DNA from 2 places in the Polaromonas sp. SP1 genome. Region 1 is predicted to be linked to the other one. Evidence: predicted binding sites of a transcription regulator. Region 1 holds the regulator's gene; the other holds the start of a gene.
The links. The regulator sigma-54, encoded in region 1, starts transcription at its own class of promoters, with help from an activator protein. The targets are predictions, from matches to a motif close to TGGCANGNAANCTGCTTT.
Positions count from the first base shown of each region.

Region 2: glnK (P-II family nitrogen regulator) is a predicted target of sigma-54. The motif match lies at 5,471-5,488, and genes of this name have one in related genera.

Region 1 is NZ_CP031013.1:1,748,565-1,755,793, reverse strand. Features, by position in the region: gene DT070_RS08380 (class I SAM-dependent RNA methyltransferase) at 1-1,332, opposite strand, end outside; gene DT070_RS08375 (RNA polymerase factor sigma-54) at 1,375-2,910, opposite strand; gene lptB (LPS export ABC transporter ATP-binding protein) at 3,055-3,855, opposite strand; gene lptA (lipopolysaccharide transport periplasmic protein LptA) at 3,870-4,496, opposite strand; gene DT070_RS08360 (thiol:disulfide interchange protein DsbA/DsbL) at 4,880-5,539, opposite strand; gene DT070_RS08355 (SPOR domain-containing protein) at 5,643-6,272, opposite strand; gene argS (arginine--tRNA ligase) at 6,326-7,229, opposite strand, start outside.
Region 2 is NZ_CP031013.1:1,225,498-1,232,726, forward strand. Features, by position in the region: gene DT070_RS05915 (hypothetical protein) at 1-1,943, opposite strand, end outside; gene DT070_RS05920 (helix-turn-helix transcriptional regulator) at 2,092-3,273, shown strand; gene amt (ammonium transporter) at 3,409-4,950, opposite strand; gene glnK (P-II family nitrogen regulator) at 4,991-5,329, opposite strand; partial or broken gene DT070_RS05935 (YifB family Mg chelatase-like AAA ATPase) at 5,635-6,723, shown strand; gene DT070_RS05940 (recombinase family protein) at 6,785-7,229, opposite strand, start outside.

The sequences.
Region 1 (7,229 bases):
CCACATCGGCACGCGGCGCGATTCTTTCAGGCGCATCTTGCCGGGCAGCTTGAGGTCGGGCGTGAGCACGTGGGCGGTCCATCCGGCGTAGTTTTTCTTCCAGTGCGCGGCCAGTTGCGGAAAGAAGTCGGTGGCTTCTTCGCCCCAGGCGTTCTGCGCCTGCTCGCGGCCGGGGTTGGCCGAGCGGTCGCGCGGGGTTTCAAACGCGGGCTCGTCACGGGTATCGCCGGCGTTGCGGTTGTCGCCCGCATCGCGGCTCAGCGGCTGGCCGAATTCGTCGATGGGCTGGTTGCGGTGGTCCTGTTGCACGCGGCCTTCGGCATGACCCTGCTGGCGGCGCTGGTCGCGCCCCTGCACGCCGGTGATGCCGGCCACACCGGCCACATCGATACGCTCACCATACGGCGGGTTGACCAGCATCACGCCTGAAGGCGCGGGCGGCATGCGCTGCAGGGCGTCGCCGCCGCGGAACTCCACCGCATTGGCCACGCCGGCGCGCTCGGCATTGCGCTCGGCAAAGTCGACCATGCGGAAGGACACATCGCTGCCGAAGACCGGCGCGGTGGGCTCGGTGATGGCGGCTTCGGCCTGGTCGAGCAGGCCGTCCCACACATGGCCCTGGAAGGGCAAATACTTCTGGAAGGCAAAGCGGCGGTTGATGCCGGGCGCGATGTTGCAGGCAATCTGCGCGGCTTCAATCGCGATGGTGCCGGAGCCGCAGCACGGGTCGTACAGCGGCACGCCGTCTTTGCAGAGCTGGTCCCAGCCGCTGGCGGCAATCATGGCCGCGGCCAGCGTTTCTTTCAGTGGCGCATCGCCCTTGTCTTCACGCCAGCCGCGCTTGAAGAGCGGCTCGCCCGAGGTGTCGATGTAGATGGTGACGGTGTCGGTCGTCAGGTGCACATAGATGCGCACGTCGGGCCAGCGTGTGTCGACACTGGGCCGCACATCGTCGAACTTGGCGCGAAAGCGGTCGGCGATCGCATCCTTGATCTTCAGCGCGGCGAAGTTCAGGCTTTGCAGCGGGCTGTGCTGGGCCGTGATCTCCACCTTGAAAGTCTGTTTGGGCGTGAACCAGATTTCCCAGGCCACGTTGGCAGCGGCGTTGTAGAGGTCCTGCTCGCTGCGGTACTGGTTGTGCTGCAGCTCGATCAGCACGCGCTGCGCGAGGCGGCTGTGCAGGTTGAGCTGCAGCGCATCGCGCCACGAGGCCTGCAGCTGCACGCCGGCGCGCCAGGCTTTGCCCTGGATGCCGGTGACGCGTTGTACTTCGGTCGCGAGCAGGGTCTCAACGCCGGCGGCGCACGGTAAAAAGAGTTGGAGTTGATTCATGACTGGCTTTGAAAGGCGGGGCAGTGCGGCCTGACCGGGCGCCTAGAGAGATTTACGCAGGTTGGCGGGCGCGATGCGAAGCGCCTCACGATATTTAGCTACTGTGCGGCGCGCGCATTCAATGCCCTGCTCTTTCAGCATTTCGGAGATCTGGTTGTCGCTGAGCGGCTTCTTCAGGCTTTCAGACGAGACGAACTGCTTGATCAGTGCGCGCACCGCCGTGCTGGAGGCGTTGCCGCCGGTTTCGGTGCCGAGTGCGGAGCCGAAGAAGTATTTGAGCTCGAAGGTGCCGAAAGGCGTGCCCATGTACTTGGCGGTGGTCACGCGCGAGATGGTCGACTCATGCAGGCCCAGTTCGTCGGCGATTTCACGCAGCACCAGCGGGCGCATGGCAAGCTCGCCGTGCGTGAAGAAGTTTTTCTGCCGCTCGACAATCGCGCTGCTCACACGCAGGATGGTGTCAAAACGCTGCTGGATGTTCTTGATGAACCAGCGGGCTTCCTGCAGGCGCTGCTGCAGCGCCGCGCCGCCCTGGCCCTTGTGCTGCTTGAGGGCGTTGGCGTAAATATCGTGCACACGCAGGCGCGGCATCACATCGCCGTTGAGCGAGACCTTGAAGCCCCGGCCCGACTTGATGACGATGACGTCGGGCACGATCAGGTTGCGCTCCACATTCACGAAGCGGCGGCCGGGCTTGGGGTCGAGCCGGCCGATCACGGCAATGCCGCCCTTGATCGCAGCCTCGGTGAAGCCGCACAGGTGCGACAGGCGCTTCACGTCGCGTTTGGCCAGCAGCTCCATGGGCTGCTTGCACATGGCGATGGCGGCGCGGGTTTCTTCGCAGTCCTTGCAGTCGAGCAATTGCAGGCCCAGGCATTCGGCCAGGTTGCGCGCGCCGACGCCGGCGGGCTCCATGTGGTGCAGGAGCTTGAGCGCCATGGCAAAGCGCTGCTCGAGCTCTTCGCTTTGCTCCAGGTCGTTGCCGGCCAGGCCGGCGGCCAGCGATGCCAGGCTGTCTTCAAGGTAGCCGTCGTCGTTCAGCGATTCAATGAGGAAGTGCAGCGCGGCGCGGTCTTCTTCGGACAGGCGCAGGCCGAGCGACTGGCGGTGCAGGTGGTCTTGCAGCGACTCGTGGGCGCCCGTGAGGTCGGAGGCCTCGGCGTCGCTTTCCTCGTTGTTGTTCTTGCGCGCCGGCGCGTCGCTGCCCCACTCGCTGTCGTCAGGCGCGGTCTCTACCGTGCCGTCGCCTTCCCAGCTTTCCTCGAGCTTGGGCTCTGCACTGATTTCAGCATCATTTTGGCCTGCAGCCCCCGTGTCGTCTTGGCCTGCAGCTATCGAATTGGTAGCAGATTCAAACTCCCGACTGTCCTGGCTGACCGGCGTGTCGACATGCTCCAGCCCGAACTCCTCCCGCACCGCCGTCTCTTCCGCCACTTCCAGGAAAGGGTTCTCGTCAAGCATCTGCTCGACCTCCTGGCTCAGCTCAAGCGTCGACAACTGCAACAGCCGGATCGACTGCTGCAGCTGGGGCGTCAGCGCAAGATGCTGCGAGACGCGAAGCGAGAGGCCTTGTTTCACGGGACTTTCAAATACACGGAAGGTTGAGGTGACATGTCTTCAGCCAGCAGGCGCCGCGGAACTGGCTCCGCCAGGCCGCAGGCACCGTCCCCGGAGGGGGAGAGGGAGCTACACGAAGTGAGCGACAACAGGGGGGAACCATGTTCACATCTTGAAGTGTTCGCCAAGATAGACACGGCGCACATCGGCGTTGTTCACGATCTCGGACGGTGTGCCTTGCGCCAGCACATGGCCGTCGCTGATGATGTAGGCGTGGTCGCAAATGCCCAGCGTCTCGCGCACGTTGTGGTCGGTGATCAGCACGCCGATGCCGCGCGACTTGAGGAAACCGATGATGCGCTGGATCTCGATGACGGCGATCGGGTCAATACCGGCAAAGGGCTCGTCGAGCAAAATAAAACGCGGCTGGGTCGCCAGCGCGCGTGCGATCTCGACGCGGCGGCGCTCGCCGCCCGACAGCGCCGGCGCGGGTGAGTTGCGCAGGTGGTCCACGCGCAAGTCCTGCAGCAGCGCGTCCAGGCGCGACTCGATGTCGGCGCGGCCCAGCGGCTTGCCGTTGGCGCCCAGCTGCAGCTCCAGCACGGCGCGCACGTTTTCTTCGACCGTGAGCTTGCGGAAAATCGAGGCCTCTTGCGGCAGGTAGCTCAGGCCCAGGCGGGCGCGCAGGTGAATCGGCATGTGCTCGACCGATTGGCCGTCGATGGAGATTTCGCCCGCATCGGCGCGCACCAGGCCCACGATCATGTAGAAAGAAGTCGTCTTGCCCGCACCGTTGGGCCCGAGCAGGCCGACCACTTCGCCTTTTTGCACGGCCAGCGACACGTCTTGCACCACCTTGCGGCTGCCGTACGATTTTTGCAGCCCTTGCGCCACGAGGCGGCTGGGGGTGGGGGCGGAAGCGCCGTGAGCGCGGGGGGCCGCCGAAATATCAGTCACCACATCCATCTGTGCAGGTCTTTCTAGTTCTTTTCGCTGCCCAGCGTGGTGCTGGGGCGCAGGGTGACGGCCGGGCCGGATGGCTTTGCAGCGGCCGGCGCCGACGCGGCGGCGCGGGGCGACAGCATGGCGCGAATCCGTCCGCTCGGGTTGGCGGCGGTTTTGTTTTGCGTGCCGCCCTCCACCGTGAAGACGTCGGTGTTGTTGTCGTAAACGATCACGGCGCCTGTGGTTTCGTCGACCAGGGTGGCGCCGTTGTAGCGGCGCACCACGGCACGCTTGATGAATTTGACGAGGTCGGCCTTGCTGTCGTATTCGATCCGCTCGGCCTCGCCCTCGATGTACTCGTCCACGCCGTCGCGCTTTTTACGGTAGAAGGCCAGCTTGCCCGGCGCCGCGATGGACACGGCCTGCTGGTAGCCCTCGGGGTCCTGGCTCACGTCGACCCGCTCGCCGCGCACGATGGTCGTGCCCTTGGTGATCACCACATTGCCGGTGAAAACGCTGGTTTGCTTCAGGTCGTCATACCGCAGGGCATCCGCCTCGGCATTCATGGGCTTGTCGCGGTCGGCTTTTTCAGCCCAGGCCGGAAACGCCGCCCCCAGCGCCAGAACGGCCGGCAGGATGAGGGAAAAAAGGGGATATTTCATAAGGCACGAATCTTGCTGCGTGGGTGTCCGGCCATTGTAGCCATGCAAGCTGTGGGAATGGCTTGCACAGTGAATTATTAGGGGCATAAAAATGGCCCCCACGCTCCCCCACTTCGTGTGGGTCGCTGCCCCCCGAGGGGGCAGCCCGCCCTACGGCCCGGCGAAGCCGGTTCCGGGGCTCATGCTGGCTTGAAGAATTCTTTGGGCAATACCGGTGGGGGTATTTCACCAGTGGGCAGCCGCGGAACCGGCTTTGCCGGGCCGCGGGCGCCGTCCCCTGCAGGGGAAAAGGGCTACACGCAGTGAGCCCGATAGGGGTGTGCCCGACTCACCGCCCCCTTGAGGGGGGAACGGGCTACACGCAGTGAGCCTGGACGGGGGTGTTACTTTTTACCGCGGGACTGCGCGATCAGCGAGTCCGTGATCTGCAGCGCGCGGGGCATGTTCTGGGCCAGCGTGCCGGAGGTGTAATAGCGACCGGCAATGCCCAGGGCCGGCACGCCGTCGACCTTGTACTGATCCTGCAGCTGCGTGGCCTTGCGGGCCTTGGTGGTGACCGTAAAAGAGTTGTACATCTCGACAAACTTGGCCTTGTCCAGGCCCTGCTTTTCGGCCCAGGCCGCCACCATGTCGGCGGTGTTGAGCGGCTGCTTGTCCTGGTGGATGGCGTTGAACACCTTTTTATGCAGCTCTTCAACCTTGCCCATGGCTTCCAGCACGTAATACAGGCGCTGCTGCGGCTCGAAGTCGGGACGGAAGGACACCGGGACGCGCCGGACATACACGTCCTTGGGCACCTGTTTGATCCAGGCCTCGAGCAGGGGCTCAAAGGCGTAGCAGTGCGGGCAGCTGTACCAGAAGAATTCCACCACTTCCACCTGGCCCGCGGGGGCTTCGGTCGGGGCCGGCTTGTCCAGCGCCAGGTAGTCGGAACCTTCCTTGAAGGCCCTGGCCTGGGCTTGCGCCATGCCGGGCAGGGCGGCTGCGCCCAGGGTGGCGGCGGCTGCCGCAGCAGCTGAAAGCGAAAACTCACGACGTTGCATCAAATTCTTCTCCTGGAATGGCAAAAAAAGGTTGTGGCCGGCTGCGGGATTGCGCCCTGGACGGCCAGGTGACAAGGGTTTGTATGCCTGCCCCGCGAAAAGTTCAGCGCTGCACCCGCACCAGCGCGGTTTCAATCGAATTGTTGTCCAGCCGCTCCTTGACTTTGTCGGCGTCTTCTTTCTTGTCGAAAGGCCCCAGGCGCACGCGGTACACGGTGCGGCCCGCCTGCTCGCGCTCAGTGACCTTGGCCTGCATGCCCAGCAGCGACAGCCTGGCGCGCTGCTGCTCGGCGTCTTCGGGCGTGCGGAAAGCGCCGGCCTGGATGAAATAGCTGAAAGGGTCGACGCCGGGGCCGGACGACAGGCCTTCGACCTTGGCCTTGGCCAGGTCGCCCAGCGGGTCGGCCGCAGGCTTGGTGGCTTTGGCGGCAGCCGAGGCGGCTGCCTTCGGCACGGCGGCGACGGCCGGGTCGGGCACCGGCGCGCCGGGTGTTTCAGCGGCGGGCGCAGGCGGCGGCTTGGGCTGGTTCTTGCCGGCCAGCGGCGCGTTCGGGTTCCAGTCCTTGTTTTTCTTGGCCTCGACGGCGTCGCTGTCGGGGTTGCGCGCCTGGCTCTTGTTCATGAAGGGAACCGGCACCTTGGTGATGTAGACCGCCACGGCCAGCGCGGCCCCCAGGCCGATCAGGGCGCCAATAATCAAACCCAGCAGGGTTCCGCCTCGTTGTGTATTCATACCTTGCCCACGTTCATTGCCTTGTCCTGAAAATCGCATGCTTTTCACCGGTGTTACATCTTGCGCGGAGCGCTCACGCCCAGCACCGCCAGGCCATTGTGCAGCACCTGTGCGGTCGCAGCGACCAGCGCCAGTCGCGCCAGTTTGACGGCTTCGTCATCCACCAGGATGCGCTCGGCATCGTAATAGCTGTGATAGCTCGCCGCCAGCTCACGCAGGTAAAAAGCCACGTCGTGTGGTGCAAATCCGTCAGCCGCGTTGGTCAGCATGTCGGGGTACTTGGCCAGCAGCAGCATCAGCGCCTGGGCCTGCGGGCTGTCCAGCGCCGACAGGTCGACCGACTTCAGGCTGGCCTCATCGCCGCCCTGGCCGGCCCAGGTGGTGAGGATGGAGCAGATGCGCGCGTGCGCGTACTGCACGTAGTACACCGGGTTTTCGTTGTTCTTGGCCAGCGCCAGGTCGATGTCGAAGATGTATTCGGTGTCGGGCTTGCGGCTGAGCAAAAAGAAGCGCACGGCGTCGGCGCTGGTCCATTCGATCAGGTCGCGCAGGGTGACGTAGCTGCCGGCGCGCTTGGAGATCTTGACCTCTTCGCCGTTGCGCACCACACGCACCATGGTGTGCAGCACGTAGTCGGGGTAGCCTTGGGGAATGCCTTCGCCGGCGGCCTGCAGCCCGGCGCGCACGCGGGCGATGGTGCCGTGGTGGTCCATGCCCTGGATGTTGATGGCCTTGCCGAAGCCGCGCTCCCATTTGGCCAGGTGGTAGGCCACGTCAGGCACAAAGTAGGTGTACGTGCCGTCGCTCTTTTTCATCACGCGGTCTTTGTCGTCGCCGTAGTCGGTTGACTTCAGCCACAGCGCGCCATCCTGCTCGTAGGTCTTGCCGGCGTCTTTCAATCTGGCCACAGTGGCGTCGACACGGCCCGAGCTGTACAGGCTGGACTCGAGGTAGTAG
Region 2 (7,229 bases), 520 kb from region 1:
TTGCAACGGCTTTTGGCGTCGGCATAGGCGTCGTCAAGCTGGTCCTGGGCCCGGGCCACCGAGATGTTCTGGTTGTCGCGGGTCTGTTTCTGCTTCGCCTTTTCCGTGGCGAGTGCTTTGGCCGGCAGCGTTTGCAGGAAGCTGCGGGCATCCTGCATGGCCCATGCCAGCGCACCGCTCATGGCCTCGTTCACATTGCCTTTGTCGGCCTTGACCTTTTCCAGCAGCGACATGGCGGACTGGTAGGGCTTGGGCGGGTTGCCACCCCACACTGAAAAGTCAACGGATCCTTTGGCGGGGTTCTGGTAGTCGCCGTCGTTGCGTATGCCCATGTACTCGCGCATGCTGGCGACGCAGGTAGCCTGGCCGGCTTCCCCGAATTTGGGGCAGGCACCCACCCCTGCCACATAGGTATCAACCGCCGCCTTGGCGTAGAGCGGGTTCAGCGCAAGGTAGACGTCGTCGTCCTTGGCGGCCTTCACCACCTTCGCGGCGTAGTTGGACTTGATGACATTGCGGCGCGCAGTCCAGGTGTCGTAGGCGCCCTGGAAACTCTTGTCGAAATCCCAGGCATTGCCTTTCTGCGCCCTGGCCCGAGCATCGGCCAGCAGCGTGACGCGGCCCGGGTCGCCGTTGAGCACCAGGTTGTTGTTGCGGTCCAGGCCTATGCTGCGCAGCAGGGTGTTGACGCACTCGGTGGTGATCTGGGCGGCGGCGGAGCTGCCCACATAAGTCGAGGCGCCTGTCAGGTCGACGCTCTGTCCCTGGCCCGGGTCTTTAGGCGCGTTGCAGAACGAGAAGTCGCCGGTCTGGAAGCGGTTGGCGCCTTCAAGCGGGAAGGTCTTTTTGGCCCACACGATGGCCTTCTGGGGGAAGACCTCGTCGGTCATGCGGCGGTTGACGATGGCCTGTGCTTCGTTGATCACGCGGTCGCGCATCGGGTTGCAAACCGCTCTTGCGGTGTCTGCGCTGGCCTGGTGGGCCGTGTGGTAGCTCAAGCACTCGTTGCGCTTGTTCTCGAGCTCCTGCGCCGGCGTGCACGACTTGTATTCATAAATCGAATTGGTGCCGCAATAGGTGTTGGCGTTGGTGACCAGCAGGTCGGCATAGACCGGCACAAAGGGCTGGAAGTTAAACCGCCAGTACTCGGCCGGCGGGATGGCTTCCTTTTCGCCGCAGTCGTTGGGCGTCCAGCCGCACTTGGCGACCGCGACCGATACCTGGCCGACGGCTTTGCCGGCATCGGCAATCGCGTTCAGCGCGGCGCCGCCCAGGCAGCCCATCGTGGCCGAGCACGAATTGGCCGCGGCAGCGCTGGCAATCAGCGCGTTCTTCAGGTTCTCAACCACGCCTGAGCCCGCGGCCGCCACAGCACAACCGCACACCAGTTGCGCCGCCACGGTGGGCGCCCCGACGGAAAGGGGGACGGGTATGCCACTGGCAATGGCTTCAAATCCGTCGCCGGCGTAATCCGCGCCGGCTTCGGTCGCGAACTTCTTGATCGTGGGGTCCGGGATGATCTCGCTGATCGCCGACGCGATGGGCTTGGCCGCGACGCCATACAAGTTCGCCTTGCAGGCGGAATAGCTGCTGGCATTGATCACACCGGTAGCGGCAACGCCCACGATGGCGCTGCTGATGCCGATGGTGACGGGGTTACCGCTGGTGACGTCTGCAACGCAGTTGGGATGCAGCGCCGCAAACTCAAGCGCCGAGCCCACAGCCGAAACACTGTAGTAGGCCGATTTGGCGACATTGACGACGCAGCCCGCCGCCTCCTTGGCGCACTGCTTCAGCGTCTGCGCATTGACGGGTGATGCCGCAATCACCATGAATACCGCGACAAGCCAGCCTCTGGCCAGGGGCCGCACCAGGCCGGTATATGCCCGCGAGAACTCCACGACGCGGGTTTTCCCGCGCCTCACCCCATTCATGCCCGCCATGTCCCTACTCCGGTTTTTTATGGGTGTTGCAAAAACACCCAACCTCACCACTCGAATGCTTGTAGCGGGAATGTATTAGTGGGTACCCTGCGAAACAACCTTCACATGAATGAAAGAGCTCACTAAAATAAATCTGATTTGAGACAAAATGCAACCAAAATTCCAACGCGGCGACGTGCCGGCCAGCTGGCATGCCAGCAGCAACGCGCCACCGCGACGCGATGAGGTCTTGCATTCGCTCTATGGCGCTATCGGCAATGACGACCGCTGGAACGATGTCCTGAGGGTCTTCGCAGGCTATTTCAACGCCAACATCGGCATGCTGGTGGTGGCCGGCCAGGGCCAACGTGACCAGAGCTTTTACGCTGCCTTCAACCACCGCGAGGAAGCGGCGCGCGCCTACTCCGATTATTGGTGGGAGCACGACGTCATCCTGGCCGCAGTGCTGGAGCAAGGGCAGTTTGTGCGCGGCATGGTCGGCCGCGGGAGCGATGTGGTGTCCTCCGAGGACCTGCGCGCGTCGGTCTATTACAAGGAGTTCATGTCTCTCATGCCGGCGGAGCACTTCATGGGCTGCGTGCTGTCGGATGGCAGCGACGCGTCGCTCGCGCCGCCCATGCATCTGAGCTTTTTCCGGCCGCCGGGCACGGATGATTTCAGCGATGCTGAAGTGGCGGACCTGGCTGGCTTCTACCCCCATATCCACCGTGCATTCGAGCTCCACTGGGAGCACCGCAGCACACAGGAACAACTGAGCGTTTTTCACCAGAGCCTGGACGGCATGGACTTTGGCGTGCTGTTCGTTGACCCCGCCAATCGGGTACGCCATGCCAACGCCGCGGCGAAAACAATGATTGAGCACATGGACTGGATTCCATTGCTCGGCGGCCTGGCCACACGCATTCCCGCCGAAGGCGAACTGGCCAGGCTGATGCAGGCTTGCGCGTTGGGACATGGCGGCGCGATTTCATTGGGGCCGGACCACAAGCGCATGTTTGTGCTGGCCCTTCCACTGGCCCAGACAGTGATTACCCCGGCAGGCGAAACACGGGCGTCGATCATGCTGATGCTGATCGACCCGCAAAGACGTCCGGAAGCGGCTTTGGACTTTATCGTTCGGGCTTTTGGACTGAGCAAGGCGGAAGCCCGCCTGCTGCCCTTGCTCTTCGAGAATCGCACGCCTGCCGACATTGCACAGGCGCTTGACATCAAGATTTCCACCGTGCGCAGCCAGCTCTCAGCCATTTTTGCCAAGACAGGCACGACGCGCCAGCAGGAACTGATCCGCCTGCTGGGCACCTTGCCGCCCATTCAGCGCCTGGGCCGCTAAAGGCCGCGCGGCCAAAAAAAAAGCCCACCAGCTTGCGCCGGCGGGCTGAACATCCAAAGGAGACTCTCAGTAAAAAAACGAAATCCGGAAAAGGGTTTCTGGAGGGGCTGCTGCGTGGGCAGCCCCTTCAACTTATCAGCGGTTGTAAGCCGTTTCGCCGTGGGACGTGATGTCCAGGCCTTCGCGTTCGTCTTCTTCGCTGACGCGCAGGCCGATCGTCAGGTCAACAATCTTGTAGGCGATAAAGGACACCACACCCGACCACACGATGGTGATCAGCACGGCCTTGGCCTGGATCCAGACCTGGCCGGCGATGGAGTACGCATCGGGTGCCACCATGGCGACGGTGGTCCAGTCAGCGACAGCGCTTGGGCCACCCAGGCTGGGCGAGTTGAACACGCCGGTGAGCAGCGCGCCGACGATACCGCAGACACCGTGCACGCCGAACACGTCCAGCGAGTCGTCTGCACCCAGCAGTTTCTTCAGGCCGTTCACGCCCCAGAGGCCGGCAAAACCAGCGATCAGGCCGATGATCAGGCCGCCGCCGATACCGACGTTGCCGGCAGCAGGGGTGATGGCCACCAGGCCGGCAACAGCACCGGACGCAGCGCCCAGCATGGAAGCCTTGCCGCGCATCAGCGCTTCACCGATGCACCATGCCAGCACGGCAGCTGCCGTAGCACCCAGCGTGTTGATGAAGGCCAGGGCGGCAAAGCCGTTGGCTTCGAGTGCGGAGCCGGCGTTGAAGCCGAACCAGCCCACCCACAGCAGGGCGGCACCGACCATGGTCAGCGTCAGGCTGTGAGGCGCCATGGCTTCCTTGCCGTAGCCGATACGCTTGCCGACCATGAAGGCGCCGACGAGGCCCGCCACAGCAGCGTTGATGTGAACCACCGTGCCGCCTGCGAAATCAAGCGCACCCATCTGCCAGATGTAACCGGCCTTGCCGTTCATCGCGTCGACCACTTCCTTGCCGGTGTAGGCGTCAGGGCCCATCCAGAACCAGACCATGTGGGCCATCGGTGCGTAGCTGAAGGTGAACCAGATCACCATGAACAGCAGCACGGCGGAGAACTTGATGCGCTCGGCAAACGCGCCGACGATCAGTGCGCAGGTGATACCGGCGAACGTGGCCTGGAAGGCGGCGAACACGATCTCGGGGATCACGACACCCTTGCTGAAGGTGGCGCCATTGGCGAAGGTGCCGGCGACGTTGTCCCAGATGCCCTTCATGAAGAGCCGGTCAAAGCCGCCGAAGAAGGCGTTGCCCTCGGTGAAAGCCAGGCTGTAACCGTAGATGAACCACAGCACGACGATCATCGAGAAGGTCACCATGACCTGCATCAGGACCGACAGCATGTTCTTGCTGCGCACCAGGCCGCCGTAGAACAGGGCCAGGCCGGGAATCGTCATCAGGATCACCAGGATGGTGGAAAGCATCATCCAGCCGGTGTCGCCTTTGTTGGGCACAGGCGCTGGTGCGGCTGCGGCAGCGGGTGCCGGGGCTGCAGCCGTTGCGGCGGCGGGGGCTGCGGCGGCCGCAGGGGCTGCAGCGGCTTCAGCCGGTTTGGCTTCTGCGGCGGAGGCGGCAGGTGCGGCTGCCGGGGCCTGCGCCATGACGGCGCCGGTTGTCAGCAGGCTCAATCCCAGGACAAGGGAAGCGAGTAGTTTTTTCATGTCGATGTTCTCTTTATGTGGCTGGTAGATAGGAAACGCCTTACAGCGCCTCCTTGCCTGTTTCACCCGTGCGGATGCGCACGACCTGCTCGAGGTTGTAGACAAAGACCTTGCCGTCGCCGATCTTGCCGGTGCGGGCTGCGCCTTCGACAGCTTCGATCACGCGGTCCACGAGGTCGTCGGAGACAGCCGCCTCGATCTTGACCTTGGGCAGGAAGTCCACAACGTACTCCGCGCCGCGGTAGAGCTCGGTGTGGCCCTTCTGGCGGCCGAAGCCTTTGACTTCAGTCACAGTGATGCCTTGCACGCCAATACCGGACAGCGCTTCACGCACTTCGTCCAGCTTGAACGGTTTGATGATGGCCGTTACGAGTTTCATGTTCAGGTTTCCTCCAAGGATGAATAAAGGAGCAGCCCCTCGGTGCGCTGCCCAGCCGTTACAGGGTTTTTGTGAGCCTGGCTATCTTCATTAAGAGCTCCGGGGTGCCACGAAAGGATGGTTGGATTCGGCGAAGTCTTCGTAGCACGTACCGTGCCAAAGTAGCCGGCCTTATCGGCGGCAAGTCCACCTGTTCTTGCGCTGGCACGTTAGACAGCAGGCATCCGAAACACAAAAAACAAGATAAGCACCAGATTGGGGCGCAAATTGCGCACAACTTTGGAGCATCACCAGGGAGTTTGTCAATGAGCTTGTCTTTAGTGCGCAGCCGCGCCTTGTTGGGCCTGGACGCGCGGCCGGTGCAGGTCGAAGTGCACCTGGCCAACGGCCTGCCCAGCTTTACGCTGGTCGGCCTGGCCGAAACCGAAGTGAAGGAAGCCCGCGAACGCGTGCGCTCCGCCATCCAGAACACCGGGCTGGACTTCCCGGCCAATAAAAGAATCACGGTCAACCTGGCGCCGGCCGATTTGCCCAAGGACTCCGGGCGCTTCGATTTGCCGATTGCGCTGGGCATCCTGGCGGCCAGCGGCCAGGTCGACGCCCGCAAGCTCGAGGGCTACGAATTTGCCGGGGAGCTGTCTCTGGGCGGCGACCTGCGGCCCGTGCGCGGAGCGCTGGCCATGAGCCTGGCGCTGACGCGCCCGCTTCTCCAGGGTGGCCCCGCCACCGAAAAGCTGCCCAAACTGGTGCTGCCCGAAGCCAGCGCGCAGGAGGCGGCCCAGGTTCCCGGCGCTGAAATCTTCCGGGCGCACCATTTGCTGGATGTGGTCCGGCAGTTTTTGCCGGGCGATGCGCCGGTGGACGTGCAGGACGGATGGGCCCGGGTGCAGCCCGTCGCCCTGCCCGCACAAACCGCCTACCCGGACCTGGCCGACGTCAAAGGCCAGGCCGCCGCCCGGCGCGCCCTGGAAATTGCGGCCGCCGGCGGGCACAGCCTGTTAATGATGGGCGCCCCGGGCTCGGGCAAGTCCATGCTGGCGCAGCGCTTTGCCGGCCTGCTGCCCGCCATGACCACCGAAGAAGCCCTGGAAAGCGCGGCCGTCGCCTCGCTGGGCGGCCGGTTCACCATGGACAAATGGGCGCTGCGCCCCACCTGCGCGCCGCACCACACGGCCAGCGCGGTGGCGCTGGTCGGCGGAGGCTCACCGCCACGGCCGGGCGAAATTTCGCTGGCGCACCGCGGTGTGCTGTTTCTGGATGAGCTGCCTGAGTTCCCGCGCGCGGCGCTTGAGGCGCTGCGCGAGCCGCTGGAGTCCGGCGCCATCACCATCTCGCGCGCCGCCCAGCGCGCTGAATTTCCGGCGCGCTTCCAGCTCGTCGCAGCCATGAACCCCTGAGGATTCATTGCTTAACCACCATCAATATAAAGAGAAATACAAAAGGAATGTAGCGGCGTTAGCCGATGCTTTGCGAGTTCGAAGAACTCGCAAAGCCTGGGTTATAGAGGAAGTTGAACTCAACTTCCCCACTTCCTACCACCACCCGATCAAGGATAGTCTCAACGACTTGTCGGCGTTCAGGATGGGGCAAGGTATCCCACCGCTCCACCAAGTCCTTACTCCCTGACAAGACTTCTTCTTGGGACGCCAGAGCTATCTTGAGGACATCCCGCTTGGCAAGGAGCGCTGGCAGCTCCTCGTCAATTTGCTCAAGCCTGACTCGGAGTTTTTCGTAGCGCGCTCCAAAACCTTTTTTGTCCAAAGCATTCGCCTGGAAGAGTTCGATCAGCTTGTCAGCCTCGCCTAAGAGCTTTTTCTGCTCTGCATCTAGGCTCGTGATGAGCGCGTCAAACGACTTCACTTTTTCGTTACCTGCTTGGATATGTCCAAAAATTTCATCA